One region of the Prochlorococcus sp. G4PB16 genome, then DNA from elsewhere that is predicted to be linked to it. Evidence: predicted binding sites of a transcription regulator. Region 1 holds the regulator's gene; each other region holds the start of a gene.
The links. The regulator NtcA, encoded in region 1, controls nitrogen genes in cyanobacteria. The targets are predictions, from matches to a motif close to GTANCNNNNGNTAC.
Positions count from the first base shown of each region.

Region 2: a site for NtcA is predicted at 6,801-6,814, ahead of AC6EIZ_RS03725 (ammonium transporter). Genes of this name have one in related genera too.
Region 3: a site for NtcA is predicted at 6,320-6,333, ahead of queF (preQ(1) synthase). Genes of this name have one in related genera too.

Region 1 is NZ_CM186289.1:1,687,718-1,698,342, reverse strand. It holds gene pth (aminoacyl-tRNA hydrolase) at 1-275, shown strand, start outside; gene AC6EIZ_RS09570 (DUF3146 family protein) at 286-543, shown strand; gene AC6EIZ_RS09565 (RuvC family protein) at 527-964, opposite strand; gene AC6EIZ_RS09560 (DUF3084 domain-containing protein) at 961-1,890, opposite strand; gene ntcA (global nitrogen regulator NtcA) at 1,945-2,622, opposite strand; gene AC6EIZ_RS09550 (cob(I)yrinic acid a,c-diamide adenosyltransferase) at 2,991-3,587, shown strand; gene dcd (dCTP deaminase) at 3,588-4,181, shown strand; gene thyX (FAD-dependent thymidylate synthase) at 4,184-4,822, shown strand; gene AC6EIZ_RS09535 (thioredoxin domain-containing protein) at 4,819-5,376, opposite strand; gene trmB (tRNA (guanosine(46)-N7)-methyltransferase TrmB) at 5,455-6,099, opposite strand; gene AC6EIZ_RS09525 (DUF3177 family protein) at 6,372-6,983, shown strand; gene ileS (isoleucine--tRNA ligase) at 7,022-9,925, opposite strand; gene AC6EIZ_RS09515 (hypothetical protein) at 9,977-10,495, opposite strand.
Region 2 is NZ_CM186289.1:578,075-588,699, forward strand. It holds gene AC6EIZ_RS03680 (hypothetical protein) at 762-926, opposite strand; gene AC6EIZ_RS03685 (hypothetical protein) at 1,131-1,301, opposite strand; gene AC6EIZ_RS03690 (DUF8633 family putative protein) at 1,380-1,727, opposite strand; gene AC6EIZ_RS03695 (hypothetical protein) at 1,997-2,284, opposite strand; gene AC6EIZ_RS03700 (DUF2905 domain-containing protein) at 3,046-3,249, shown strand; gene AC6EIZ_RS03705 (hypothetical protein) at 3,652-3,951, opposite strand; gene AC6EIZ_RS03710 (hypothetical protein) at 3,980-4,213, shown strand; gene AC6EIZ_RS03715 (DUF8642 family protein) at 4,428-4,589, shown strand; gene AC6EIZ_RS03720 (hypothetical protein) at 4,981-5,112, opposite strand; gene AC6EIZ_RS03725 (ammonium transporter) at 5,370-6,719, opposite strand; gene AC6EIZ_RS03730 (hypothetical protein) at 6,920-7,204, shown strand; gene AC6EIZ_RS03735 (hypothetical protein) at 7,409-7,831, opposite strand; gene AC6EIZ_RS03740 (hypothetical protein) at 7,917-8,126, opposite strand; gene AC6EIZ_RS03745 (DUF3104 domain-containing protein) at 8,460-8,786, opposite strand; gene AC6EIZ_RS03750 (hypothetical protein) at 8,779-8,961, opposite strand; gene AC6EIZ_RS03755 (hypothetical protein) at 9,108-9,332, opposite strand; gene AC6EIZ_RS03760 (hypothetical protein) at 9,333-9,542, opposite strand; gene AC6EIZ_RS03765 (porin) at 9,939-10,625, opposite strand, start outside.
Region 3 is NZ_CM186289.1:1,017,679-1,028,303, forward strand. It holds gene AC6EIZ_RS06075 (F0F1 ATP synthase subunit B') at 1-330, opposite strand, end outside; gene atpE (ATP synthase F0 subunit C) at 459-707, opposite strand; gene atpB (F0F1 ATP synthase subunit A) at 876-1,601, opposite strand; gene AC6EIZ_RS06090 (ATP synthase subunit I) at 1,678-2,097, opposite strand; gene AC6EIZ_RS06095 (FtsW/RodA/SpoVE family cell cycle protein) at 2,565-3,755, shown strand; gene AC6EIZ_RS06100 (cytochrome c biogenesis CcdA family protein) at 3,775-4,515, shown strand; gene AC6EIZ_RS06105 (cytochrome c biogenesis ResB family protein) at 4,521-5,801, shown strand; gene queF (preQ(1) synthase) at 5,790-6,176, opposite strand; gene AC6EIZ_RS06115 (hypothetical protein) at 6,384-6,611, shown strand; gene AC6EIZ_RS06120 (P-II family nitrogen regulator) at 6,652-6,990, shown strand; gene AC6EIZ_RS06125 (TlyA family RNA methyltransferase) at 6,993-7,787, opposite strand; gene AC6EIZ_RS06130 (hypothetical protein) at 7,883-8,143, shown strand; gene purB (adenylosuccinate lyase) at 8,187-9,482, shown strand; gene AC6EIZ_RS06140 (class II fumarate hydratase) at 9,596-10,625, shown strand, end outside.

The DNA of each region.
Region 1 (10,625 bases):
GCTCAGGAGGGCACAACGGATTAAAAAGCATTATCAATCATCTTGGCTCTACTGAGTTTAAGCGATTAAGGATTGGGATAGGCCCCCCAAGTGAAATTCAAAAAGAGAGGAAATCTAAAACTGTTTCGCACGTTTTAGGTAGCTTTTCAAAAAACGAATTTACAATATTAAATTACATCATTCAGGAAATTATTAGTTGTTTTGATTTAATTACTTCTAATAATTGGGACAAGATTTCTACTCGACTTAATTCTTTTAAACCTGAAAATTTATAACTTCAGAAAAATGAATACCAAACCATCAACTACTGCATATCTTCAGATTCACAAGCAGTGCTTTAATAAAAAAAAAGTTGAAGGAATTGTTCGAGCCGGAGATTTTGAGTGGAATTTTATTTGGGCTTTCAATCATGGGCAACTTTTTATAGAACCTCCACTTGGTAGAGCGCTAATAAAAGATGCTTTAGAGCGTTACTTAGTAAAAGCGGATTATAAACTTGAGTCTGGTGGAAATTACATTTTCACAGTTAGGGCCAAATTTTAATATCTAATTTATTAGGCCAAATGAATGTATATTTTAAATAATCTTCTAATAAAATCAATGCGACAACTGCATCAAGATTATCAGGAGGGAAGAGCATTTCTTTTGGAAGCCAACGAATGAAATAATTTGGAGGCCAAATCTCCCAATATCTAAACCTTGCCCTTAGTGTTGACCCTGTTTCATTAACATATTTAATATTAAAAATATTTTTTTGTTTTAATTTTTTTTCTATATACTTACAATTAGTTCCATCACCAACTATTATTTTATTAATATTATAGTTTTCATTCCAAAATGATACTAAATCAGAAAACTTATTTAATGAAGATATTCCTGCATCAATGATTTTTCCAGATTTAATATCAGCTAATAATAAGCCACACTTTTTATTCCCAGGATCTATGGATATATAAAAACTCATTTAGTTTTGTTTCTTAAAACATTTTCTAAAGATTGTAATTCTAATGATATTGAAACTTTATCTGCACTTTGACTATTATCAAGGGCCCTCGCAATAATTTTAAAATCTCCACTTTTTCTACTAACTAGATATTTACCTAAATTATTAATTTGATTAGCATTGATTTTCAAATCAGAGCTTAATGACCCTCTTCTCCTAACCTCAGCCAAAGTTGAAGCAAGTAAAAGATTGATCTTTTTACTGATAGATTCAGAATCAGAATTTGATAAATATATATTTTCTAAGGCAATAACTTCTCCTTGTCTTGTAATGATTTTATTTAATGTGACTTCAGGGAATGCATAAACATAATTCTCACCTTTTAATATATTTCCTGCTGATTTAATACTAACAACCCAACTTTTATTATCAGCTATTTTACTTTCCAGCTTCTCAATATCATCTTTACGGACTAATAATATTCTTCGATATTTTGATTGATTTGTTTTTACTAAGTTAAAAGCATAAAAATTTGCTTGCTGCAATAGACTTTCTATAAATTTTTTTGTATCAATATTTTTGTTTATTTTAATAGTCTTAGTTGCTAAAGTTTGACCACTTCTTATTACTACATTTCCACTTCTTAAAGCATATAAATTCTTTTCTAATTTTTTTAATTCTTTCTCACTCTCAGTGATCTTTGAACGAATACCCTCTAATTGAAATAGTCCAACCCTTAAATCTCTATCAAATGCAACCATAGTTGCAAATGAAATAGCACTAATAATACTACCTGTAAAAACAGTTATTAAAACAGCTGTACTTTTAGGTCTTAATTTAAAAACACTTAAACGCGCTTTACCAACTCTTGTACCTAGACGATCTCCTAAAGTAGAAAGTATTCCACCTAGGATTAAGATTAATAGAATTTTCAGCCAGGCTGTCACAGCAAGAAAGAGGAAAATTAATCAAACCTCCTAAACCTTAGTATGTAATGGCCTTCAATTAAATCTTTTTGCTAACGCAATCGGATCAAATATAGTTATTTTTTTCCTATCTATTGCCAATAATGAGGAACTTTTCAACTCACCAAGTAATCGTGTAATAGTTACCCTAGTTGAACCTATTGCTTCAGCTATAGCTTGATGAGAAAGTCTTAAGTCAATTGTTACTCCTTTTTCACCTGGTACACCAAAGTCCCTGCAGAGAACAAGCAAAAAGCTTGCCAATCGAGAGGACATATCTCTATGAGTTAAGGTTTCAATCATCGTTTCAGTTTGAAGTACTCGACTTGATAAACCTTGCAGAAGTAGTAATCCAACTGAAGCATCTTGCTCAATTGCATTTCTCAATGAGGTTGCTGGGGCAGAAACAAGTTCAACACGGGTAAATGCAACAGCATGATAAAAACGATCTGATCTATTTCCTGTTAATAAAGATAAAACTCCAAAAAGACTATTCTCTCTCAACAAAGCTACTGTAATTTCTTCACCTGTTTCATAAACCCTACTCAATCGAACTGCACCTCTCCTTATTAAATACACTCTTTCGGCAGGATCACCAGGAAAAAAAATAGTTTTTGACCTGTCTACGATTTCAGTTGAAACCCCGTCAAGAGATTTAATTACATCCAAGAGAGTCTTGCTTGGCGGTATAGAAGATGATGAATTACCATCCATCGGGCTATTTCTTGGGTTGTTGAAACGAGTAAAGCCACGATAAGAAGTGACCATATTTAATTTATTGTTCAAAGAACATTAATAAGTTGATAAAAAACGATATGTAGCCATGGCGACTTTTTTGAAGCTAGGTCTCCAATCCAAGCCTGCACTTACCTGAAAATTCTATCTTTTGACGCTCAAAAACCTAAGGAGCTATGGAAAAAAATTTAAAAACTACATTTTTTGTCCTCACATGAATCATTTATGGACCTTGAAAGTAATGAGAACCAAGTATTGTTGTTTCATACACCACAGATAGTGTTGAATTTGTTGATTAGAAATTTTATACCGCTAGATTAATTTAAAACATCCTGATAAAAATTGAGATGAATGCAGGAGTTAGCATTAATGCTCAAAAGATGGGGGCATCGTCATCAACTGAGACTTCTCTAAGGCCTAGCCCCAGAAGAAAGCCTTTACGACTAGTTGAAACTCAAGGTCAATTCCAAATCCACACTTCTACTTTTAGAGGTAGTTTTTCTGTTGTTCTAAGTGAGGCAATTAGATCGGCCGGATTAGGAAGCCAAGTTTTAATAGCTCAATTTTTGAGAGGTGGAGTAAATCAAGGACCCAATGGAGCGATAAATCTCTGTGGAAGACTTGAGTGGTTAAGACCAGCCATTGAAACCTGCTTACCCGAAAAAATATCGGAAGAAAATTTATGTTTAAAAAGAAAGTATGAAGAAAAAGCCATAAAAGAACTTTGGGAATTTTGTAAAGCTCGTTTACTCGAAAAAAAAATAGATAAAATCGTTCTTGATGAAATAGGAATGGCTATTAGCCTTGGTTTCATTGAAGAAAATGATTTAATTTTCATGATCAATAATCGGCCATCATCCACAGATATTATTCTTACAGGGCCATCAATCCCGCCTAAAGTAACTGAAATGGCTGATCAAATTACTGAATTACGCTGCAATTAAATGTTAAAAAACGATCGTTGGATTTCTGAACAGGCTTCTTTAGGAATGCTTGAACCTTTTCAAGAAAAGCTTATAAGACATCTTGAACCTGAATCAGAAAAATCACCTGTTTTAAGCTTTGGTTGCTCATCATATGGATATGACTTGCGTCTCTCTTCTAAAGAGTTTTTGATTTTTAGGCATGTCCCTGGCACAGTCATGAATCCTAAAAAGTTTAATCCTGATAATTTAGAACCTACAGAATTAAAAGAAGACGAGGATGGTAAATATTTTATTTTACCTGCTCACTCTTACGGCCTTGGGGTTGCATTAGAAAAAATGAAGGTACCACCAAATATTACTGTTATTTGCCTTGGTAAAAGCACTTACGCCCGCTTAGGAATAATTGTAAATACAACACCTGCTGAAGCAAGTTGGGAGGGTCATCTAACCCTTGAATTTAGTAATAGCTCCGGAGCAGATTGCAGAATTTATGCCGATGAAGGTATTTGTCAATTGCTTTTCTTTGAGGGAGATCCTTGTGAAACGACCTACAGTGATAGGAAGGGAAAATATCAATATCAACAAGAAAGAGTAACTCTAGCAAAGGTTTAAGAATGGGTTTTGTTCAATTAATAACTTTTACACCAGACGCTGAGAAAAGCATGGCATATATTGCCAGGGTTAGTAATCCAAAAAATCAGGAAAATGATGACTTTACTAAATTAATTCGTTATTGCATTAAAAATGAACATTGGAGTGTCTTTGAGCAAGCTTATATGACTTTGCAAATAGAAACTACTAGAGGAATTGCAGCACAAATATTAAGACATCGATCATTTACTTTTCAAGAATTCTCGCAACGCTATGCCGATAGCAGGCAATTAGGAGAAATTCCAATACCAGAATTAAGAAGGCAAGACAATAAAAACAGACAAAATTCCATCTCAGACTTACCGGAACAAGTTATTAATACATTTAACGAAAAAATCAAGCAACAGTTCAAGAGGAATAAACAACTTTACGAAGAGATGTTAGAAGCTGGAATTGCAAAAGAATGTGCAAGATTTGTACTCCCACTTGCCACCCCAACAAGGATTTACATGACAGGATCATGTCGATCGTGGATTCATTACATAAAGTTAAGAACTGGACATGGAACACAAAAAGAACATATGGACATAGCCCAAGAATGTAAAAATATTTTTACACAACAATATCCAGTGGTTTCATCCGCTTTGAACTGGCTAAACTAGTTATGAATTCTGGGACCTTCTAGTCTAATATTATTATTATTATTCTTAGAAATTAAGTTACTAGAATTTGAAAATTTAGTTAAAGATGGTAACTCAGAGTTATTAATTAAAGCAAGAAAGATTTCATTAAGTTCACTATACTTCCTAACTCCTAATGAAAAACCCTTAAATTCACCTTTATCGTCAAAAAAAGTTAATTTAGGAATACCGTTGACTTCATATTTATCAATCAAATCTAACCACCTAGAATTATCGACATTAAGCAAAACTATATCTATTTTATTTAAATTTTGTTGTTCAGCTTCAATCATATAAGGAGCCATTTCTTTGCAAGCTTCGCACCAATCCGCATAAAATTCAATTACCGTGGGTTTTCCATTTGACAATGCTATATCTGGTTCAAGAGATTTCTTCGCCATTTGATCAAGCATTTTACTTGCTTTAAATCCACTGCGGAAAAAGAATAGTGAAGCAACTAAAAAAAGACTTAGAAAAACTAAAAGAATTTTCTGCAGGAAGCCAAGATCTTCATCTCCATTTGTTTTATTAATCATGAGTTAAAAATTTATACTAATAATTATATACATAAACTTTAAATTGGAACATATCATATTTATCAATTATAAATTCATTTAATTAATGAATAATAGATTATTTCTAATATACATTGCTCTATAAATTGGCAAATCTTTCTTAAGTGAAAATAATTCTCTATCTGTTTTAACATTATAAGGATTCTCATCAATGAATCTTTGATCTCCTAAATCTTTACTATTAAAATATCTGTTTTTATCAATCGTATTGGTCATATATTCAAAGAGTTTGAATATATCACTTTGAATAAATATTTCTCCATCCTCACTCATAGATTTAGCAATTGAATTTAAAAGATTTGTTTTTAAAACTCTTCTTTTAAAGTGTTTTCTTTTAAACCAGGGATCCGGGAATTGAATAGAGACTCTTTTTAATTGACCATAATCTAAATCTGACAACCATTCATCTAGACTGACATTTACATTACAAAATAAAAATTTTAAATTATTCAATTCTAATTTCTTTCTTTTTTTCTCACATAAGCTAACAAGAGGTTCTCTTATCTCAAGCCCAACAAAATTCCAGTCAGAATATTTTTTTGCTAATTCAATCAAAAATTCACCTTTTGCAGATCCAATATCTAAATGAATTGGATAATGAGATTTCCGAAAAAGAACATTCTTACTTGGAAGTGATAATGGTAACTGAAAAAATTTGCTTAGAGGATTTACATGCTGTCTCACAGAATGAAAGCTGATATGAATAAATCAGATTATTATATTAGCAATTCAACTAAATTTTTCAGAAGATAGTCTAAACGCAAGCAATTTATAAATTTTTAATTGGGGTATATTAATTATCTTGTTTTGTCTCTAGATAATCATAAACCGATCTGTGCTCTTTGTTGATTGATAGAGTGATTGTTTGTCCAAATATAGAAAAAAACTTTAATAATTAAGAATACATATAAAAAGAATCCATTAAGGTTGATAATAAATATGAATAAAAAATTTTTTTGACTGAAATTCAATTCCAAATTCTAATTTGGCTCTCATATCGAATCGCGGCTACCTTCGCGTTTGGGTTACCTTTATTTTTATTGGTTTGGGCAAAAAGATCAAATTTAAGCTCTATTGATCGACTTTTATCAATTTATTGGAAAGTTTCTAGTCTTTATGCGATAAACCTTTTATTTCTTAGTGTTGAGAGCCAGTTAGGTCAATTAATTTCATTAGTTGCACCAATACTTATGGTTAGCTCAGTTTGGTTTTGGTGTGATCTAAATGCAGAAATTGATGAAATGCCTGTTTATAAACCAATTGCTTTAACTACCAGAATTTGGCGATGGAGCTTATCTTTTTGGTGCTTACTAAATACTGGACTTCATCTATTTAGTTGGAGATGTTTAAATTCAATTAATGAAAATTATTGTGATACTTGGAGAGAGATTCCATTTAATTCATTCATTACAACAAAAACAATAATAAGGTTTGTTTTAGATGGTAATTGGAGCAAAGGATTTGCGACATTTTTTGCATATTTAGCTCTAATACTATATTTAATGGGTTTACTTCAATGGTTGATTATCCAATTGCCAAAGAATGGTCGTTTTGCTGGTAAATTCTAAAAACTAATAACTATAATATTAGATTAAATTGTTATCTATTATATGGCTAAAACTACTTTTTCGCATCTTTTACAAATATTGGGATGTTGTTCATTTTTGCTCATTTCATTTTCATAATGCCAACACCTTTCACACTTAAATCCGGTTGCTTTTGCGATTTCAACAGAACCAATATCATTGTCCTCACTAACTAAAACTTCAGGCCATGGCTCACCTCCAATTTGCAAAGATGAAACTAGGAACCAATCTCTTAATACATCAACATTATTGGATTCACTTTGAGCCAACCATTCAATAGCAGATTGAACTTTTACATCAGATATATCAAACCTTACTGATGCTTCCAAAGAAGAACCTAACTCTTGATTATTTCTACAACTCTCCAACATCCGATTAATAACAGCTCTGAGTTTGCGGAGTTCAATAACATGGCAATCAAAGCTACTATTTCTCCATGATTTAGGCGCTAAAGGCCATCCTCTTTGAAATACGGAGGCTTCCTCTAAACTATATGGAATATTCTGCCAAATATCCTCTGCCATATGACATAAAACAGGTGCAATTAATCCAGATATTTTCTCAATTACCAAGGATAAAACTGTCTGACAACTTCTTCTTCTAAAGTCAGATTTAGAACTAACATACAACCTATCTTTTGCAATATCCAAGTAAAAATTAGATAGATCCACTACACAAAAATTCTGAATTGTTTGGAAAAATTTAGAAAATTCAAAATTATTATATGAATCTGTAATCTCATCGATTACTTCAGCTGTTCTATTCAACATCCATTTATCTAACAAAGGTAAGTTAGCGATATCAATGGAATCATTTTTATAATCAAAATCATACAGGTTGCCTAATAGATACCTTGAAGTATTTCTAACCTTACGATAAACATCCGAAATTTGCTTCAGTATATTTGATCCGATAGGAACATCTGCAGAATAATCCACAGAACTAACCCATAACCTCAAAACATCCGCTCCGTAAGCGGGCTCTAATTTCTTATTTGAACCACCGTTAATTATAACCAAAGGATCAATAATATTTCCTAAGGATTTACTCATTTTCCTACCATTCTCATCTAATGCAAAACCATGTGTAAGGACCTTTTTAAAAGGTGCATGTTCATTAACTGCTACAGAAGTTAATAAAGAGGACTGAAACCAACCCCGGTGTTGATCAGATCCTTCCAAATATAAATCTGCTGGATAATTTAAATTTTCTTTTTTAGAAATAACTGAGGACCAACTAGATCCAGAATCAAACCAAACATCCATAGTATCAATACCTTTTTGCCATCGGTCTGCTTCATTTAGATAAGAAGGAGGTAATAGCTGAGATTCTTCATATTCCCACCAAATATCTGATCCATGAGTAGAAAACAACTCAGCTATATGAGAAATAGTTTCTTTATTTAGCAAAATCTCTCGCCCATTTTTCTCATAAAATACTGGTATTGGAACCCCCCATGTCCTTTGCCGGGAAATACACCAATCTCCTCTTTCTCTAACCATAGAATTAATTCTATTTTTCCCAGATTCAGGAAGCCAAATTACATCATCTATTGCAGTAAGAGCTTTATCTCTAAATCCTTGAACTGAAGCGAACCATTGTTCTGTAGCTCTAAAAATAGTTGGTTTTTTAGTTCTCCAATCATAAGGATACCTATGCTCATATGGAATTTCTTTAAGCAAAGATCCTGTATCATTCAGATCATTTATTATGACAGTATTAGCATCTTTTAATACATTTAGACCTTCATATTTTCCAGCTTCCTTCGTCAAAAACCCTTTTGAATCGACTGGGCAAGAAATTGGTAAATTATATTTTTTGCCAGTATTAAAGTCATCAACACCATGACCTGGAGCAGTATGTACTAATCCTGTACCTGAATCAGTTGTAATATAATCTCCTCCTAAGACAACAGGACTTCTTTTATCAAATAAAGGGTGTTTATATATAATTCCATCTAATTTTGATCCTTTAATTAATACTCTTTTTTCATAATTAATTCCTACACTCTCAGATACTTCTTCCAAAAGATTATTTGCAGTAATTATTAATGATCCATCAGAACTTTGTGCAATTACATAGTCTAATTTTTGGTTAACAGATATGGCCTCATTTGCAGGAATTGTCCAAGGGGTGGTGGTCCAAATTATAAGTTTAGCTTCTTTTAATTGTTCTTCAGAATTAAATAAATCTGGAGCTTGCTTAGAAACTTCTTGAGTTAATATTTTTGGTATTTGATCAACTTTAAAGCCGACATAAATACTTTTGCTCACATGACCGGTCGGATATTCCAATTCTGCCTCGGCCAGAGCAGTTTGAGAACTTGGACTCCAATGAACTGGTTTTAGACCTCGATATATGTATCCTTTGAAGACCATTTCACCAAACAACTTGATCTGAGAGGACTCAAACTTTTTGTCTAAACTTAAATATGGTTGATCCCAATCCCCCCATATTCCCCATCTTTTAAAACCATCCATTTGTTGTGAAACTTGCTTTTTTGCATAAGCAGCTGCTTTTTTTCTCAACTTAATTGGATTTAATTCAGCTCGTTGAGTTTTATCCATATCTTGAAGAACTTTCAATTCAATAGGCAATCCATGGCAATCCCATCCAGGGACATAACAAACTTTTTTACCTTTCATTGTTTGAAATTTATTGATTATGTCCTTCAATACTTTGTTAAGAGCATGCCCCATATGGAGGGTCCCATTTGCATAAGGGGGACCATCATGCAATGTAAAAGTCTCTCCAGAATTGTTTAAGCCTAATTCGAAATCTATCTTTTTTTCGCTCCAAAACTCTTGCAACTCAGGTTCTCTTAGAGTTGCATTTGCCCTCATCCCAAAATTAGTCTGCAAAAGGTTGAGAGTTTCTTTGTAAGTGGGAAGATCCTTTTGAGAATCTTTATTGACATTATTCACTTTGAGAAATATTCATTAGTCATCATGATTGCCTAAGGCCTTTTAACCTTATCAAGAAGTTTCTTCATTTTCAGTGAATTCTTGATTTTCGATCTTATTAGAATCAATTGGCTCAGATCGATCAACTACTTTCTTCTTGACCTCTTCTTGCAATTCAGGATGAACCCATTTCTTTTCTTTTAAAGGTTTCTTAGATTTATTCGTGAAGCCTTTAACAAAATTTAAACAGCCATCACCTAGTAAAGCAAAACTCTGACCAAGCTGTTTAAAGGATTCAAACCATCTTTGCAAAGATCCAATTCGCTTTTTTTCTTCAGAACTTAATTGATACCACCTAATTTGAATTATTTCTAAAATCATTTTTCCATACAAAATTACCATAGAAATAACAAGTAAATTTATTGATCCTCTTAAAAAATCATTCTCCACTAATAGAAATAATCCTAAAAATAAAAATAGTCCGCCCATCAACCAATCTCTTGGCCTACTTAATTCAACAAGCATTAAAGGTAAAGCCAATATCAAAAGCCCAACAAAAAGAAAAAAGTATCCTGAAATAGAAACAACCATATTTTTCTCAAGATGAGTTTATTTTGCAGTGAAGGCGCTTATGGAACAACTAAAAATTATGCATCATAAAAAAAGAAGTTCTAATGTCTCATATACAAATATGAAAATTACATTAATCTTTTTACGTTGA
Region 2 (10,625 bases), 860 kb from region 1:
ACTATTTACCGCAGAAGAAGATATATATAGTAGATTTATATGTTAACAAAGGTTTAACATCTGGCGATATAGCTAAGAAGCTCAAATTCGTAGGTCAAAACTATTTAGCTGAAGCAAATTTCTGTTCAGTTTCTACAGTTGGTCGTCATCTCAGGTCCCTCATAAAGTTGGCTTAATAAAGTACATAAAACACGGTTATACACATAAGAAATATCTTCAAGTAATTAACCCAAAGGTTGCCTATCAACAAGCTGTTAAAAAGAATGAGACATATAGCAAAAAGGATGACTCTGTCAGTTACCCTCTTAAACGGCAAAAAGATCGTATCAATGAGGTCCCAAAAGAGCGTACGAGTCTGTCAATAAGCACCCAAAACAGTATTGATAATGCTATAAAAGTTACTGAAAGTAGTAAGAATGGGACATCTTTGACAGAGTCGAAACAGTCAAGTTGGAAGAATCGAGTCGGTCAAGTTGAAAGAATTGAAAACGTCAAGTTGAAAGAGTCAAATACTATACAAACTAAAGAACCTCTACTAAATAACGTAAATAAAAAAAGAACGTCAATAACACATTTTTAAATTCAAATATAGAAAAAGAAGTTTCAGTAGAGAAAGGGAAACAACCAGAGCTTCGCTCTATTAACAGGAAAAAGGATATTTCACGTCTCGATGTTCCTTCTACACCAAAACATATTACAGATGAAGAGCTTGCTAGTGCTTTTGATGAAACCTCACTCCTAGTAAGAGTTGCTGCTTAGCTCTAGCGAAACTTTTTATTGATTCTTCTTTCTAAAGCCTTTACTTGATGCCTAGATCTCAATTCCTTTATATGGTCTAGCTCTTCGGCTTTATAAACCGACATTTCTCTTGCAGCTTTTACAAGCTCAAATGCATATCTATGAGTGTCCTTTATGGAAGAGCCCATGGTCGAAGCAAGGGATATATATGAATACTCAATCGAAAAAGATGACTATTTGTCTATGTACAAAATAAATTTGAGTATTAATGCCCAGAGAGAACCTTTTATCCTATGTAATTAGGCTCAGAAATTATTGGCAAAAAATCCTAAGAGCAATACCTTGTATAAAAGAAAACTTGTTCTTAATCTCACGTTATTTTTTTCAGATTTTTAACGAGCTTCTGGGAAATCTTCATAACGCCTCCCTTGTAGGCTTGTTTCAACGGTATGAAAGGTGCATCGCAAGCCATTATCACCTATTGAACATGCGGTATAAATTCGAGCTATCGCCTCTTTGCCTACGACAATAAAACGTGTAGGGAAGGGGTCTCTGACGGACATAACTTGCACCTCCGTGATGACTAGAAGTTGCAACTAAACTTCTTTTAGTTGATTAATTGATAAAGAGAGGCTAAATACCTACAAATTCGAAGTTCCCCATTCGCAAGAAAGATCACATTCGGTCAAATGTGTTTTTTCAAGACGATTCAATATTCTTGCCATATCAATAGAAGAAAGACTTCCGTCTTCATTCCATTTAAGAGTTGTTTTACGTTGAGATGGGATCTTTTCGTTCTTTTTTCCAGAAGGAAGAAATTTATTAGTTTTGTTTTCGATGAAATCTAAGAACGATTTTGCACTGTGAAGATTACCTGTATAAGTGCATTGATTCAAAAAACAAGCTCTAAAAATTCTTCCAGTCAAGCCCTCTAAGCAAAGAATTGATCCACCCTGAGGTGTTATGTGGAGTGGTTTTCTAAGGGGCATCGCAAATGCTCCATTTCTAGAAGGATGCTTATTTTTGTATCAACGACTACAGAATATCAATGAGTCTTAATGCCTAAAAATCAAGGCTCTTTAACTTCGTATCACCCTAAATCCTTTTTATATCATCTTATAAGGGCTTAATAACGAATAATTGATCTGCAGACCTTTAATCTTTAATGGTCCGTTCAGAGCATTCACACAAAGAAAGCAATAAAAAAAAGGAGCTAATTGCTCCCTTATAATTGTCTCTCATCCACTGACCTTATTTTCTAGGTAGTGACTTTCTCTTTGTCTTTCTTAGCAGGAGCAAGAGCTTTGATCTCCTCTTGAAGTTCATGCTCACGTTTATCAAGCAACTTGACTCGAGCTTGATAACTCTCTTCCAACCTCTTACGAGAAGTCTCGATATTCTCGAGCTCTTCTTCTCTTTGGTTACGCTTGATTTCTTCTAACTGACTATCAGAGACAACATAAACTGTTCTCATAGGGGAGAAGAAAGAATCAGCGAATACTGCGTCAAATAAAGAGGAATACATTACGTTTATTTCAAAGGACATATCTACTTTGACTCGACTAGACGGAATTTAAAATGTTTAAACCGAAGAATTAAATACGGCCTCTACGACCAAGATCGGTTACTACTACTGATTGGTTGGGTATACCGATAGATTACAGAAGGGAAAGGAGTAAGTGTTTCATTCTTGGATGTTACCTACACTAAATTTAAGCTGTATGCGCTATCAATTTATAATACATGCCGTCCACTTAATTTATAGCTACTCCTATTTTTAAAAGCTCTTTGAAATTTAAATATAACTAGTTAAAAATGAAAATACGGAATATCTTTGAGACGAGGAGGATTAGAGGAGCAAATACCAAATTGCATGCACTCAATCACATCATCATCATATTTGGGCTTAGAAGTAGAAAACAACTCATGATTCAGGAAAGGTCCTTTGACATTCTTTAGTAGATGATTAAATGGATTTCCACAAGACATAATGATTCCCCCTAAAAAGGTTGGGGAGGCATTCCATCCAATATGACTTTGAATGCCTTCCCCTCTACTATCAGAACCAAGTCTTAAAATAAAAGTTCTGATAATTCTTTTCTAATCAAAGTGATCTAAAAATCAAATCAGTATAAATTACTGTTTTATCTTGTATTTTTTGCGGGAGGTATTTAAACCTCCCTAAAGCCTGAGCCAGTAATCAAAGTATGGGCAGAGGCCCTGGGAAAGGTTTAATTGAAAGCGTAATAGTTGAAAAGGGTGCTATCACCCAAGTATTAGTACAGTTGGGTTAATTAATAACTAATAATGCAAAGGATACTAATTACACTTGGACTTGTTATCGCTTCGATTGGCGTTCTGTATCCCTATTTAAAACAAATAGGGTTAGGACGATTACCTGGGGACATTATTCTTAGAGGTGAGAACTCAACTTTTTATTTCCCAGTTGTTAGCTGTATTGCCATTAGTGTGCTTCTTACCGTCATTTTTAATTTGTTTCGAACTTCCTAGTATCTGCCATGACTCAAGAGGCTGATTAAAATTAATCTTTTTCTATGACTAATCTAATGAGTAGGGAGTAGGAAAGCCCTACCTCAACCGAACATCATGAATATTGAAATTCTTTTTACATTTAATTTAAGCGAGAGCGAGTAACATCTGCCAAAGGCATGTTGCGTTCAAGCTCTAGTCAGAGAAGGGGACAGTCGTCGAAATCCTGTCCCTTTGCTCGCTAACTCATAAAAAGTAGGTCTGCACTTTTTTGAGTAACCGAAGGGATGGAGTGTTCAATATTTACCTTCAAAAAACTTTCTCACACTAATGATCTATGAGTAATAAAAAATCAGAATATAAAAGGATCTTTGAAGATAACTCACTTACTGATCTGCAAAAATACAGGAAGATAAGTAATCTTTACAACAAAGGTTCAAGATTTTGGTCTTTTGTTATTGGCTTGAATGCAATTATCTGGCCGTTGCTATTCATTATTCCTAATTTAGAAATTGATAATCCAAATACAAATCCAATAGTTGCGTCGATAGACTGAAAAAATAAAGTGTTGCCACTAATTTTAGTTAACCCTCCTCTGAGAGGAATTCTTATATAACTTCCACCGACAAAGCAGCCTTCGAAAAGAAGACTTTTAAGTTTCTTCCTTTTCTTATTTTGGGAAAGATTATATTTGCCGCTAGGTTTATTTCCTACTTGGTGCAACTCTAACTTTTCTCAACTCAATATTGCAATGGTAGATAATTTAATTGGAAATCTTTTAATTACTGCTGACCCATGGCTTGGGCGTATTCAAAGTGAGATGGATGCAAGATATGTAGAACAGTCATCTTTGACTAATCTTTTTACTGAACATAAATTTTGGGGCTGGGCTGGACTTCTTTCAATTTTCGTAGCGTTAGCTGCAATATTTTATCTTCAATTTCAAGCATGGGAACAAGAAGATCAAGAACAAAAAAATAAATAATTTCAATGCTAATACATAGTTCACATATTTTTAGTTTAAATTATCATGCCATAAATTCTCATAAGTTTTCTTCACAATAAGACATGAATAATTACTTAGGTTTATATTCTCATTCACAGCTTAAATAATTAAATAGGTACTTTATATTCAGTATTAAATGGTTATTTTCTAAAACTTTAATGCTAGCTTCGTTGACCATTAGGAGGTGTAAATTATGACCATAAAAGATTCATTTCCCAAGCAAGACGTTGTCATAGAAAAAGATGCTATTGATGAGTATTTTGAATGTATTACGGCATGCTCAATAGGCAATGAAGGAATGCAATGTATAACACAATGTGTTGAAGTTCATCTTAAAAATCAGTTAGAGCAATGATCACCAAAAATCCTCTTTTAATATCTTCTAAAGGTGGAACAATTACCTGCTTGAACTGAGATTCTGGGGAAAAAATTTGTCAATCATGCTCTAGAAATAATTGCATCTACTCAGGAGGCTTAAATACAGAAATTATCCTTAGACAATCTTGAAGGTGCAAACAATAACCTGCTAAAAACAAGCTAAGAATATTCAAAGAAATAGTTTACAAATATTGAATGAACCGCTGCTTACTACTAGACCTAAATTTCAGCGATTTTTTTCCAACTACTGCTAGGCGGTGGTCTATTGCTTAGTAACGAGCGTAAAAATCAAACAAAAGTTGACCTATTAATTCACCTAGGTCAAATTTGGACTTTTTCTTTGTTTTGTCTTGAGTAGAGACGGTCATTTATGGATTAGAAAGTTTATGGAGAGCCTTATTAGACTTTTTTAATATTTTTAGAGCCTCTTTCCTTGAGGTACAAGCATCAGCTTTTGCTTGAAGTTTTAAAAGTTTGGCGTGTTGTTTCTCTAAGTTCATGCAACACCAGGAACAATCTGCCCAGTCACGAAATAGCTAGCTGCCATAAAAACGAAAGCCATCATTGAAGCTCTTCCAATAAAAGTCATGGATTCAGATAAAGAAGACAATAAACTTAACAACTTTAATCTTCAAGCGAGGAAAGCCTATTCGTAAGGTTCTCCGATTTGTATATTTTGAGCAACGGAAAAGAAAACCCTCTTTTTAAGGAGGGTTAACCAAAAATCATTGAAGGATAAGATCCTGATTTTTGTAATCTATATGGCGTTAGGAGAACCTGTTCTCTCCACATAAGCCTCTTCACCATGCTCGGAAATATCTAAGCCAGCTTCTTCTTCGCTTTTTTCAACTCTATAATTACATCCAAGTGATTTCAATAAAAAAGCGATTATCAAAGTTCCAAATGCGGCAATTCCATATGCAATTAAAACTGCTTGAAATTGTCCTAAAACCAATCCAATACGACCTTGCTCTGCAAGAACTAATCCAGCAGGATGAGATGAAATTAATTCTGGTTTAGCAAATAATCCCGTAAGGATAGCTCCCACAGTTCCACCGACACCGTGGACAGCGAAGGTATCTAATGAGTCGTCAAAAGATAATTTAATTTTAACCTTAACTGAGATGTAGCATAAAGAAGATGTAATAGCACCAATCAGCATTCCACTAGCTGGACTTACGAAGCCAGCCGCTGGCGTGATGCCTACCAAGCCAGCGACAGCTCCAGTAGCCATTCCTACCGCAGTTGCTTTCCCATCTCTAAATGTTTCAATCAACGCCCAAGCTACCAATCCAGCTGCTGCTGAAACATGAGTTGTAGTAAAGGGAAGTTCTGCACCGCCAACACTTAGTTGACTTCCTCCATTAAATCCAAACCAGCCAAACCATAATAAACCTGTACCTATAAGAATCTGAGTAATGTCGTGGGGAGGCTTGATACCTTTAGGCCAATTACTACGTGAACCTATTAATCCTGCGAGTACTAAAGCTGATACTCCTGAACTGATGTGAACAACCGTGCCTCCAGCAAAATCCAAATCTTTGCCAAGTAACCCACCACCCCAAACCATGTGAGCAAGAGGTGCGTAAACGAATAAAATCCATATAGGCGTGAATAAACACCAAAAACGAAAACTAATTCTTTCTACTAATGCTCCTGAAATCAAAGCCGGAGTAATTATTGCGAACATACCTTGGAAAAGTGCAAAACTCAGTCCTGGTATTTGAAGGCCCTCCCAATTACTTGGAAGATTTTCAAAAAATGCATATGTTAATGGATTACCTATAAAAGCATTAGAGGCTCCTCCGTCCGAGAAGGCCAGACTAAAACCTACTGCTGTCCACACAAGAGTAGCTATTCCCATCATGACAAAGCTCATTGCCATTGTGTTGAGAACATTTTTAGCTTGAGTAAAGCCTCCATAAAAAAAAGCTAAGCCTGGTGTCATCAACAAAACCAAAGCCGATGAAGTCAAAATCAAAGTATTGTCTGCAGCCGAGAAATTTGATTCAGTTGCATTTGCAGGAAAAAATGCAGCACTTATGAGCTGAATGGCAGGAACGGCAAGTAGAGCTATTCCAAACCTTCCAATACGAGTTCGCAGCAAAATAAAAAATGTACACTTTGATACATAATTGCTAATTATTTCAAACAAGAAAAGTTCACAATGAACATTTTTAGCATATATGTATAAACTGATACTTCTCGATATCGATCACTTTTTGATCACCAAAACGATAATGCTTGCCCAGTTACCTGCAAAGTTCATCTCTATATCATGATGGTTTCAAGAATAGATTGCCAAAATTGACTCAACTAGATTTAATAACGCAGAGATATGACAATCTTCTTCTAGCTCTTCCAACGCTAAGAAAGCATCAAAGAAGAAATAAAGATGGAAGTATTATCAATATTCCTGATCCTGAACATGGAGATCGTTGGTCAAGTTTGGAAAACGAACTCCATCAGTGGATAAGAGAGCTTGATCTAAATGAGGATAAAGAAACTAAAAGATATTGCGAAAGTCGGATTACCAGGATTAAAGGTCTAATGAAGAAGAGAGGATATGACCCAGAGAACTTAAGCTGCTAGGTATATAAATAAAAAATCCAATTACTTAAGAATTAAATATCCGTATACAGTAATTATAAGAAAGATTGGAATTGCTAAGTAAGTGAGTACGAACCATTTGAACGTATTGTCTTTTGCCAAGCTGATTTAAAGGAAGAGAATAGCTATAGCTACCCCCATTACAAAGTTAACTCTTTAAGCCATAGACACAAGAAAATAGTGTTCCTAATTGTTAGCTAAAAATTCAATATATTTTTTCAATGTATAGCCATGACAATCACAAGGGTATTTAGCTTGTAGACCTACAGCATCATCTTGCCCTCTAAATCTTCGACAATTACAAATAAGATCAATATCATTTCCAGCTTTAAACTCTTTTACTCTTGCTTCAAACCACTTTTTAGCTGCTTTTGGAATATTTCCATCTTCATGCCAACTCTGCCAAACCAAACTATCAAACATTTTTATTCCCTCTGCCCTAACCACTCCATCGATTCTTTCAAAGAAGTTTCTTACTGGGCATTTTGATTCATTTATAAAGAATCTCTTTGGTGACTTTGGACCATGGATCCATGAACGCTTTTCCATAGAGCCAAACACCTCTACTTGGTCAAAATATTTCTTTGGATGGACTTCAGGTTCAGTCATATTTCGCATTTATCAGTATTTTGATCCATAAAAATGGGGGCCAATGCCCCCAAGATAAATCAACTGTCAACAATTCAATTCTGAATTAAGAATCCATTGCTGCAACTTCTCCACGAGCTAGCTTTTGTCTTTCTTCAAAAACTGAAGGTATGTAAGAAGTAAATACTCCTTTCTTAAATGTAGCAAGTTGAGCAGCGTGAAGCCTTTCTGCTTTCTCAATACGCTTTTTTGTTAAAGCTAGGTTGTTCATGACCTGTTCAATTACTGGAAATCCCGTTCCGTACTTCCATCTCATGCACCCCATAATCTGAGGCGAACGTGTAAAAATTATAACAAATAAGAATAAGTAGTTAAGCCGGCATTACGACAATTTAAGTAGTGTTTCCCTACTCCCATGGGAAAAGAGTTGCTTATAAGTAGGCAAAAGAAAACCCTCGCTGTGGAGGGTTTCAAATAATTAGTGAGGAAGTTTTACGATGATAGAACAGGATTTCACCAACTAACCCCTGATCTAGCTTGAACTTGTTGAACGCAACACAGCCTTTAATCCAGTTACTCTCTCTTACATGTAATAAGAATAAACGGAAGTTTTCTCAAACCAAAGTTCGGTTGGGGTAGGACTTTCCATCTAATTTCCACTCAATTTCTTTTTGCCTATTTTTTTCTCATAGTTTTCAACCGTTGGAAGGATATTAATTATTGGCCCTTCAGTCGAAGATTCAAGTCTTTTTTGTACTTCTGCCTCGTAGGTGCAAACTATCTCTTTAACTTCTTCACCATGCACAAATTTAATTTCGCCTGTATCTACATTTGCGACTTGAAAAAGCGTGGGAGCTAGTGGATCTCTAGCCCCTCCAACAAATGAGAGAACTTTGCAAATTTCATCTTTACCAACTAAAACAGTGTCTCTTGATTTGACCTGAAGGAATAATGGATCTTCTTCTATTTCATGCATGTTTCTTTTCCGTAATCTCAAAATCGCTGGCTATTGATTTCAAAATTCCAGCTATGTAGTCGGGAGGGCATTGGAGTTCTTCAAGCAAGTCATTGGCTTCGTCTTTAATAAATTCACAACTGCTGCTAATTACCCCATTAATCTGATTGGCTGTTGGTTTCCATTCTTCAGTCATAGCGATTACGAATACTTGTTTACTTAATAACAGTCAGTCGAAGTTATGTAGTTCATTTATAACAAAAAAATAGGGAGCTAACTGCCCCCTGAAAAATAGACTGTCAACCGAGCTTTCAAATTAACTATCAGTCGATAGATTGCGGGTTAACGCTTCCTTATATAAATAAAGAAATAAACAATCCAGAAGACAGCTAGGTAAATAAAGAAAACTGCTATTGGATTTAATCCTGCCACCGATGCAAATTTCAGCCCCAAAGGTATTGAGGCAAAAATCAATCCATATCCAAGCATGTGATTAAAAACTCCCCAGCTTCGGAAATACCAAGACAGGGCAAATCCAATGAGAACTAAAACTGTGAAAATTGCCATTTATTTTTTTTCCTTTCTCATGTCGTAATTAAATTTGGTAGAAACTTTATTTCCTTGCCAACTAAGAGTGCCTTGATACATGTCCTCGCTGAGTAAGTAGTTGAGCGCGTCTTTCGAAATTGGTTCAGATGCTTCACCCACTTTTGCTTGAACCGCAAAAGGCCAGAAAAACAAAAGAAAACCGAGAACAAAAGAAAAGAGTTCTTTCATAAGCCCATTCTTCCTAAGTCTGTTAAATCAAGTTGTTTCTAACAGCAATTGCCTAAGAATTTAATCTATCACTAGAAAGTTAAGACTTAGGAGATCCCGCTGAGATCCAAGTCTCACTATCCCATTAGAAAAGACAGGCTGGGAAACCTGTCTCTGACTGATCAGAGCGACAGTATTCGAACCTGCGACCTAGTGCTCCCAAAGTTATAGGTTTAACATAGTTATATCTTGACTTTAAGGCTATAACTCCAATTATATCAATATTTACTTTCTAATACTTTCCAATACATTCTAATATATGTTTGCTTTTTCCCAAATTTTTGCCAGAGCGAATCACATAAAAAGTTCCTGTCCAATGGACAGGAGCTTTTTTGAGAAATTTAAGTTTTTATGTGCTTAGAAGCTGAATACAGTTTCAACAACAACACCATTGTCATCATCACCAGTACTCGTATCTTCTAAAGAAAAGAATCCAGGAGTGATTGATACATTGTCGTTCAATGCATAAGTGTAGGAAACTTCAAATCCTGTCGAATCTTCAGAGTCACTACCATCAACATCAGTTGAGTTATAAGCAGCACTCAATGTTCCAGGGCCAACTTCAAAGTCAACACCAACAAACAGGTCTGTTTGGTCTGCACCAGTTTCAGGATCTGTTGTGTCATAAGCAACGCTGAATATAGCATCAATTGACTCTGGGCTGTAGTAGATACCACCTCCAAATGTGTCGTATCCTGTCGTTCCGCCTTCACCGTCATTAGAAGCGATCACAAGGCCACCACCAAAGCCTTCGCCGTCATAACCAAGAGTGACAGTCGTTACATCATCACCATTGTCAGCACCAATTCCAATTGTTGAATCAGTACCACCTACGGATATTAAGCTTGCAGAAGCGACAACACCGTTGTCGTTCGAATAAGCGACTCCAATTCCAGGACCGGTTTCTTCACCCGCTTCAGAGAAAGGCATTGCTCCTAATCTGAAACTTCCTGAGTAGGCAGAAGTTGTGGCAGCAAGAACATCATCCTGGGCAACCACAGGACCAGCAGTTACTTCTAGATCTCCTACGGGAAAAGCATAGAA
Region 3 (10,625 bases), 670 kb from region 1:
TGAGGTAGCAAGAGCAAGAGCTTCTTTATAAAGCTTCTCAGAATCCTGCTCTGCCTCAAGAATGACTTTCTGAGCTTCAAGACGAGCTTCTTTTAGCTGATCTTTGAGTTCAGACTCAAGTCGTTCAACCTCAGCGATTTTTTTCTTTGCTTCTGCCCGACTTGTATTTACATAACCCTCTCTTTCTTCAACTACCCGTCCAACAGGTTTGAAAAAAAGAGCGTTTAATATGAAAGTAAGCAATACAACTTGAACCGCCATCAGCGGAAGAGTTGCATCGAAATCAAACAGACCTCCCTCAGAGGCACCAAACAAAAACAAAGTTGGCATTAGCTAGGGGTGCAAGAATTTAAGCGAGCCGCATAACGGCATTTGAAATTTGCTAAAGAATTTTCAAATATTTGGGCTGAAAGTTAATCAATTGATTGATTTACTAAATCAGCCCTTCTTTGAAATATTCAACCAGCAAAAGGGTTAGCGAAGAGAAGCACCAATGCAACCACAAGGCCATAAATGGTAAGTGATTCCATGAAAGCGAAAGAAAGAAGCAAAGTACCTCTGATTTTTCCCTCAGCTTCTGGTTGGCGGGCTATACCCTCTACTGCTCCTTGTGCAGCACTACCCTGACCGATACCAGGGCCTATTGCGCCAAGGCCTACAGCTAAACCAGCTGCAACAACTGATGCGGCGGTGGTAATGGAATCCATAATTCTGCTAAAGATGTGTAGCGCTTTAAACGCTTATAGAGTTGTGAACGGGAGTTTATACCTGCGAGGGGTGCATCTCATAGTTCTTGAGATGATACTGAAAGAATTTCAGGCCTCAAAGCAGGAAATTTGCCATTGAAAAGTTAATTCAGTAGCAAAAAATAATGATTAATGATGCTCTTCAACTGCTTCCCCGATGTAATAAGCAGCAAGAGTTGCAAAAATCAGAGCTTGAATAGCACTAGTAAACAAGCCTAGAAACATAACTGGAACTGGAAGAACAAGGGGTACTAGAAAAACAAGAACCGCTACAACAAGTTCGTCTGCCAAAATGTTTCCAAATAAACGGAAAGAGAGAGATAAAGGCTTTGTAAAATCTTCTACAATTTTGAATGGGAGCATTATTGGCGTTGGGTGAACGTAGTACTCGAAGTAACGCAAACCTTTATTGCTCAGACCCGCATAAAAATATGAGAGAGATACCAGTAGTGCTAAAGCAACAGTCGTATTTATGTCAGCTGTAGGAGCTCCAAGTTCACCACTTGGTAGTTCGATCAGCTTCCACGGAACTAGTGCTCCGCCCCAATTGCTCACAAAAATGAACAAAAAGAGGGTTCCGATGAAAGGCATCCAATCTCTATAAACCTTTTCACCAATTTGAGTTCTTGCTAGATCACGTATGTAATCCCAAAGAAATTCCAAAAGGTTCTGAACACCTTTTGGATCACGTTCCATTTTTTTAGTACCAATGACAACTAAGGCAAGCAAAGCGCCTATTAGAAGCCATGAAGTCATAAAGACTTGGCCGTGAATTCTAAAGTTTCCAATTTGCCAATAGAGATGTTGACCCACCTCTAACTCAGCCAAAGGAAAAACAAATGGCAAAAAACCCATTTATCTGGAAGTTAGGTTGCGTAGAAAATAAAAGCCAAACAAACAAAACTTAAAAATTTGATTTCTAAATAAGCCTCTATGGCATATAGAGAAACTGAATAATTAACGCTGGTTTATAAAGCAAAAATCCTAATAAAGCCGGAATCAAATCAAGTTGAGGAAATCTAGAAGACACCAAAACCAAAAGGACCGGAACTAACAACTGGATTTTACCGACAATTTTTGATGAAGTACCTAATCTTCCAACTCCGCGAGCAAGCAAGCGAAAATAAAAAATCCCTGATAAAGCACCAATAAATAGGCTTGCACTAGCATGAATTCCCCAAAAGAAACCAGCTATGCCAACAGAAAAAATGGTCAATAAAAATGCCAGACGTAATACTCGAAATTGCAGTTCAAGATATTCGTCTGATTTGACTCCGGAAGATGAATCCGACGAGTCAATATCCAGAAGAGGATCAAGACTTGAGCAATTTTCAAAAATCTCAGATGCCACAAAAATTCCTCATTGTGAAGATACTCTGTGCAACTGAAAAATTGTTTTGCAAACAAGACACCTAAGCTCTCTGCAAAGGCCCGGGGAATCTATCACGAGACTTGCATCAAAACAAAAAAAATTTTTTTTCATAAATCGATAAAGTTTGTTAATTTACTAATTAAGATCAAATTATTTTAAGAAAAGTTTTAACTTTTCAAAACAAATCAATAAATAATATTTAAAAATTTAATCGTAATGATATAAAAATTAGATAATTAATAATAGATCTGTTTTTTTAATCTTCTCTAAATAATTAACAATTAAAATGACTCATAAAAAGCACTGAATTTTGTTCAAATCCATAAAAAGGTAAACTCGTTAATTTCAAAAGACTTGGCAAAACGGCAATAAAGCGGCTCAATGGAATATAAGCAAAAGATCCTTTGAGTAATATTTCTAATAAAAAGATTTTAACTGACTCCCAAGTGAAACATGTTCAGGGACCAAAAGATTATATTGGTAATTTAATAAACAACAACATACTTCCATTGCCTTGGCCTTTTTGGCCCAAAGAAGGACGCTTAATAATTGGATTAATTGCATTTTGGAGCATATCAGGAGTTTTCATACTTGGATCAGCTAGTTGGTGGGTAGCTACCAGAGAAATGGGTGAAGGTGCTTATTACATAAAAAGACAAATAATATGGCTGGTCGCTAGTTGGAGCATTTTCTACCTAGCAATCAAAATCAACCTAAAAAGCTGGCTAAGACTCTCAGGACCATGCCTTTTAATTGGAATGATACTGATTGCCTCAACAAGTTTTTTCGGTAGCACTGTTAATGGGTCTACTCGATGGCTGATTATCGGCCCAATCCAATTTCAACCATCGGAGTTAATCAAACCTTTTATTATTCTCCAAAGTGCAAAACTTTTTGGTCAATGGGAAAGAATAAATTCAGAAAAAAAAATATTTTGGCTAACTATTTTTGCATCTATTATCTTATTAATTATAAAACAACCAAATTTAAGTACCGCTGCATTAATAGGAATATTGCTTTGGATGATTGCCTTAGCCGCTGGTATTGATTTCCGCTATCTTTTTAATACAGCTCTAACAGGCTTAACTATTGGTTCAATAAGTATTTTTTTTAATGCTTATCAACAAAGTCGCGTTTTATCATTTATTAATCCATGGAAAGATCCACAAGTAAGTGGTTACCAACTAATACAGAGTCTTTATGCTATTGGCTCGGGAGGCTTATTTGGAGAAGGTTATGGCCTTTCAATGCAAAAGCTACAATACCTACCATATAGAAGTACTGATTTTATATTTGCAGTTTTTGCTGAAGAATTTGGTTTCTTCGGATCTATTTTACTTTTATCATTTCTGCTTGTGGTTGCATATTTAACTCTTAAAATATCTCTTAATTGTAGAAGTAATTATTCAAAGCTAATTGCTATTGGATCAGGTACTATTTTAGTTGGCCAATCAATTATGCACATAGCCGTTTCATCAGGTGCAATGCCTACAACTGGTCTGCCTTTCCCTTTGATTAGTTATGGGGGAAACTCATTAATTTCAAGCTTACTAATAGCTGCCTTATTGGTGAGATCCTCGATTGAATCTTCAGATTTATTAGTTAAAAATCCCTCAAAAAGTCTTTTGAATAGATAATCTAGAGTATTGATATGTAATGGCGAATCTTTTTTTGAACATTTCTTCTGTAAGTTTAATTCTTTCTGATTTGACTCGTCATAGCGAGCAGTTAATTAATAATGGGCTAAACAATCCAAACCCCCTAACACTTCTAATAGTTTTCACAGGAGGACTTTTGACAAGTTTAGGGCCTTGTTCATTGTCACTTTTACCAATAACAGTTGCATATTTAGCTGGATTTAAAAACAACCAAAACCCATTACAAAGAACTATTAGTTTCTGCAGCGGTATAGTCATATCACTTATTTTATTGGGCAGTCTAAGCGGGTTTGCTGGGAAAATTTATGGGCAATTACCAGGCTTTTTCTCAGTATTCATTAGTTTTCTAGCAATAATTATGGGTCTTAATCTGCTTGGACTTTTAAAATTCTCACTTCCATCTGGTCCTGACCCTGAAATTTGGACAAATCGAGTTCCTCCTTCATTAGCACCAGTTTCAGCAGGATTGGCCTTTGGGCTAGCCTCCTCACCTTGTACAACTCCTGTCCTAGCGGTTCTTCTCGCCTGGGTTGCTAAACAGGGGAACCCTCTTACTGGGACAATTTTACTTGGAAGCTTTGCAATTGGACAAATTGTTCCTTTATTTGTCGCAGGCGGTTTTGCTGCAAGTATTCCGAAATTATTATCATTAAAGCCTATTGGGAAGTGGGTTCCACCAATTAGCGGATTTATTTTATTAACTGTAGGTCTTATAAGCCTTTTTTCATTTTGGATATAAAATAGATGAGAAAACTCAGCCAAGTTTTAAATTGGCTTTCTAGCTTAAAGATTGCGATATTACTATTATTATTGATAGCAATTTCTTGCGCAGCTGGAACGATAATTCCGCAACAAGAATCAGATCAATTCTACTATGATAATTTTGATAATAATCCTTTTCTAGGAATAATCAATGGAAAAATATTACTACTTTTTGAGTTCAATCATATTTTTACAAGTTTTTGGTTTTTATTCCTACTCATTTGGCTTGGTTTAGCTCTTGCAGTTTGTAGCTTTAGAAGACAATTACCCATACTTAAATCAGCATTAAATTGGATCGATTATAAATCGCCTAGTCAAATAGCAAAGCTTTCTATTTCTCAAACAATTAAAACAGATAATCCTTCAAATGGCTTAGAAAAACTGACAATTAATTTAAAGAAAAAGGGTTGGAATATTAGAGAAACAGATGGAAGGATAGCTGCAAGAAAAGGAGTAATTGGGAGATTAGGACCTATATTAATTCATCTCGGTATGATCCTATTAATGATAGGTGCCACATACGGATCATTAAATGGGATAACCATAGAAAAATTCTTAGCTCCTGGAAGATCAATAGATTTATTAAACAATAATGATGAGAAAAGATTAACTATTAAATTGCAAAAGTTCCAAATCGAAAGAGACCCCTTAGGAAGAGCTGAGCAATATAGATCGATAGTAAAAATTATTGAAACAAATGGCAATAATGAAGAAAAGGAGATTAGTGTTAATTATCCATTAAGATACAAAGGATTAACATTGTATCAAGCCGACTGGGCATTAGCAGCAATCACACTTCAGATTAAAAATAGTCCAAAATTACAAATCCCAATAAAAGCTATTCCTGATCTAGGTGAACAAGTTTGGGGGACAATAATACCTACCAAAAAAGATGGGAAAGAACCAGTCTTATTAACAGTAGGGAGTGAACTTGGACCCGTAACAATTTATGATGAAAATGGTACGAAATTGGCAAGCTTAAGTATAAACAATGAAGCAGAAGTCAAAGATAAGCTAATAAAGATAATAAATATAATTCCAAGTAGTGGATTACTTTTAAAACGTGATCCTGGAGTACCGCTTGTATATACTAGTTTTGCTATAATACTTATAGGGGGTTCATTAAGTATAATCTCCACTAAAAAAATCTGGGTATTATATGAAAAGGAAAAATCACAGATTTATATAGGTGGCTTGAGCAATAGAAATCTTCTTGGTCTGTCAAAAGAATTGCCTCAATTTATTAGCTGCCTACAAAATTAGATCTAGATTATTTCTTTTTCCATGACAAACTTTGATAATAGTATGAACATTTCCTCTGGGATTAAAATCTGCTACTAATTGCATCCACTTAGGATCAGAAGCCTCAACAAAATCATCTATTATTTTATTAGTAACCTCCTCGTGAGATATTTTCTTTTCACGAAAACTATTAAAATAAAGCTTAATCGCTTTTAGTTCTATGACCTTCATGTTTGGTTGATATATTATCCTCATGGTTGCAAAATCTGGATAACCTGAAAAAGGACATTTACATGTAAATTCAGGGAAATCTATTAAAATTTCATAGTCTCTATTACTGTTGGGATTTGGGAAACAAATCAAATTACCGTCAGCTATTTCTCTTTCTCCATACAAAATTTCATCCTTGGTGTTTTTTCCTCGCTTAATCACATTTAAATAGCGTGTTAAGTACAGCCTACATAAAAAGCTTATTTAAAATTTAAATTTCACTAATTCTCCTAATCATAAGTATCCAAACGATGTTAAAAAGCTAATTTGTATCATCAAGCACAAAACAAATCCTCGCAATGCCCCTTAATAGGATCATAAACAAGGATTTTTATGGACATTAGTCTTTCTGAAAAAAGAAACGGCACCCAAATAGAAGCGCATAGTGTTCATGGCATCCTATGGTTGCAAACTCATTTTGAATCCAAGCATTGGGAATCAATCATTGATGGTTTAGTAATAATTCCTAACCAAGATGCACAAATTCTTTCTGAAGATGCTACAGAAGCCGGATTAAATATAAATTTCATCAATTCTCTAAGTCAAATAGACAAATTCTGATCAAAAATTATCTAATATCCATACAGTTACTCTGAGCGATATGAAAAAGATAGAGGCAATAATACGTCCGTTTAAATTGGAGGATGTAAAAATTGCATTAGTAAATGCAGGAATTGTTGGTATGACAGTAAGCGAAGTGAGAGGATTTGGCAGACAAAAAGGACAAGTTGAGAGATACAGAGGTTCAGAATTCACCGTCGAATTTCTTCAAAAACTTAAAATTGAAGTAGTCGTCCCAGATGAAAAAACTGAAATTGTTTTAAAAGCAATTGCTGATGCAGCCAAAACTGGTGAGATTGGTGATGGAAAGATATTCATTACCCCAATTGATTCTGTAGTTCGAATCAGAACAGGTGATAGGAACGAAACAGCTCTTTAAACTTACACAAAATCTATCAATTTTTCGATTTCAAAATTTCCATTCACTTCATCACCCATCCAAAGAAGATATTCTTGATTACCAGCAGGTCCCTTTAAAGGAGATGCAATTAATCCTTTTGGTCTCCATCCATATTTTTTAGATTCCTTAACTACAGCATTAATAGCTGCAAGATGCAGACATTTATCACGAACTACACCACCCTTACCAACTTTATCTTTACCAACCTCAAATTGAGGTTTCACTAAAACAAGTAGTTCTGATCGAGCTTTTTGAAGAAGAGATTTAAGACTAGGCAAAACGAGTTTAAGAGAGATAAAAGATAAGTCTGCAACTGCGAAGTCTGGTCTTGGATCTCCATCATTAAATAATTGTTCAGGAGTTAAATATCGAATATTAGTTCGTTCCATAAGAACCACTCTTGGGTCATTTCTAATACTCCATGCAGTTTGGCCATAACCAACATCAACTCCGTATACCTTTGATGCCCCCAACTGCAAAAGGCAATCCGTAAAACCTCCAGTTGAAATACCAGCATCTAAACAAACTCGATTCTTAATATCGAGAGGAAATTGTTTAAATGCTTCAGCTAACTTTTCACCTCCGCGAGATACATACCTCAAGGGTTGTGTAACTTTTATCTCAAGGTCTTTTAAAACTTCTTGACCAGGCTTATCAAGGATTTGACCGTTAGTAGTTTTAACTTTGCCAGCTCTTATAAGCCTTTGTGCCTCTTGACGAGATTTAACCAGCCCTTTAGTTAGCAAGTGAAGATCTAATCGCGATTTTTTAGTCATTTGTTTACAAAAACAAACAGGAAACGGAACAAAAACCGCAGAACTCGTGCTAATTCTCTTTTTCAATAGAGAATCTAATCAACTGACCAAAGGTTTTGTCTAAAAAGCTCAGACATCCAACCAATGACAATGAGCTATCTAGCCATGGCCATTTTCATTTACCCCCAGAACACAAAACAGGAGAAGTCCTTGAACTTCTGCCTCCAGGAAGTTTTGCTAAATTTGCAAATCAACCAAGTGATTTGCCTCCCTTTCAAGTAATTGACTGTAAAGGAGGTAGATGCAGGGTAAGACAGCAAGCTTGGGGAAGATATGTCCATTGGGAGGTTGAACACAATAGACTCAAGTCAGCTTGACCTTGACGAACTAAATTAAATTAACCTTTAACTTTGTAGCACTTTGATTGAGCGTTACACAAACCCAGAGATGGGAAATATATGGTCTGAGCAGGCCAAATACCAAACTTGGCTTGATGTAGAGATAGCTGCATGTGAGGCTAATTGCAAGTTGGGAAAAATCCCTACTAATGCAATGGAAAAGATTCGATCACAGGCAAATTTCACACCAGAGCGAATACTCGAAATAGAAGCCGAAGTTCGACATGACGTAATTGCTTTCCTAACAAATGTAAATGAATATGTTGGGGATGCGGGTCGCTACATACATGTTGGGATGACCAGCAGCGATGTCCTCGATACTGGTCTTGCACTTCAATTAAAGTCATCAGTAAAGCTTCTAAGGAAAGAACTTTTATTACTTGAAGAAGCTATTAGAGATTTAGCTAGGCAGCATAAGCAAACCGTAATGATTGGACGTTCTCATGCGATTCATGGAGAACCTATTACCTTTGGATTCAAGTTGGCGGGATGGCTAGCTGAGACTCTCAGAAATAAAGATAGACTAAACATTCTTGAGAAAGACATCTCGGTTGGACAAATTAGCGGGGCTATGGGTACTTATGCAAATACTGATCCAGAGATAGAAAGAATAACTTGCGATCTTTTAGGGCTTGAGTGTGATACAGCTAGTACCCAAGTTATCTCAAGAGATAGGCATGCTAATTATGTACAGGTTCTTGCTTTGATTGGATCTTCATTAGATCGTTTTTCTACAGAAATAAGAAACCTTCAAAGAACGGATGTTCTTGAAGTAGAGGAAAACTTTGCTAAAGGCCAAAAAGGAAGCTCCGCAATGCCTCATAAAAGAAATCCCATAAGAAGTGAAAGAGTAAGTGGGCTTTCCAGAATTTTAAGAAGTTATGTGGTTGCAGCTCTTGAAAATGTAGCTCTATGGCATGAAAGAGATATAAGCCACAGCTCCAATGAAAGATTAATGCTGCCAGACACATCTATTACTCTTCATTTTATGATGACAGAAATGACCGCAATAATTAAAGGTCTTGGGGTTTATCCAAATAATATGCTTAAAAATTTGAACATTTATGGAGGAGTAGTTTTTAGCCAAAGAGTTCTTTTAGCTTTAGTTGAGAATGGAATGAGTCGAGAAGATTCTTATCGACTTGTCCAAAAAAATGCTCATTCAGCCTGGAATCAACCCGAAGGGAACTTCAAAAAAAACCTTGAAAATGATCCAGAAGTAATGAATAGTCTCTCACCAGAAAAACTTTCTGACTGCTTTTCAACTGAATTACATCAATCGAAATTGAAAGTTATTTGGGATAGACTTGGTATATAACTTCAAAAGCCAAATCGATTACCATCAGTTATTAGACTAAAGAAGGGTGGATAGCATGATACTTATCTAAAACCTTTAGCCATCAGAAAACTAAAAATTTCAACCCAAGATCAATGTCCAATATGAAACGACTTGAAAAAGATAGCCTTGGTTCAATTGAGGTTCCAAAAGATGCGCTATGGGGAGCTCAAACTCAACGATCAATATCTAATTTTGCTATTGGTGATGAGGTCATGCCTCTTGAAATCATTCATGCAATTGCCCAAATTAAAGCCTCTGCTGCTCGAGTAAATAATCATCTAGGTCTAATAAATACAGAAGTCACAAAATTGATCATCGAAGCAAGTTCAGAAATTACTGAAGGGAAGCATAATGATCAATTCCCATTGAAAATATGGCAAACAGGTAGTGGGACACAAACTAATATGAACGTCAATGAGGTGATAAGCAATATTGCTTCAAAGCGCTTAAACAATCCTTTAGGTAGCCATAATCCATTACATCCCAATGATCATGTCAATCGCTCTCAATCTACAAATGATGTTTTTCCAGCAGCAATCCAGATCGCCACAATAAAAAGTCTAAAAGGCTCATTAATACCTGAATTAAAAAAAATGATTAATCTATTCCATCAAAAAAGCAATGAATGGAAGGACATAATAAAAATAGGACGTACTCATCTTCAAGATGCTGTACCTCTAACACTTGGACAAGAAGCATCTGCTTGGGAGACTCAATTAGAAGCAGCGTTAAGACGCATAGAAATAAACATTGAAGAACTTTATCCCCTTCCATTAGGTGGAACCGCTATTGGGACAGGGCTAAATACTCCTGAAAATTTCGATAATCTTATTGCTCTTGATATTGCTAAAAAGACAAATTTACCTTTTAAAACTGCCTCTAATAAATTTGCCATTATGGCTAGCCATGATGGTCTAGTAAATATCATGTCTCAACTCAAGTTATTAGCAGTCACTTTTCTAAAGATTGTTAATGATCTTAGGCTCTTATCTTGTGGACCAAGAGCTGGATTGTCAGAACTACAGCTGCCAGCGAATGAGCCTGGAAGCTCAATAATGCCAGGGAAAATTAATCCTACTCAATGTGAAGCCATGGCAATGATATGTACTCAAATAATTGGAA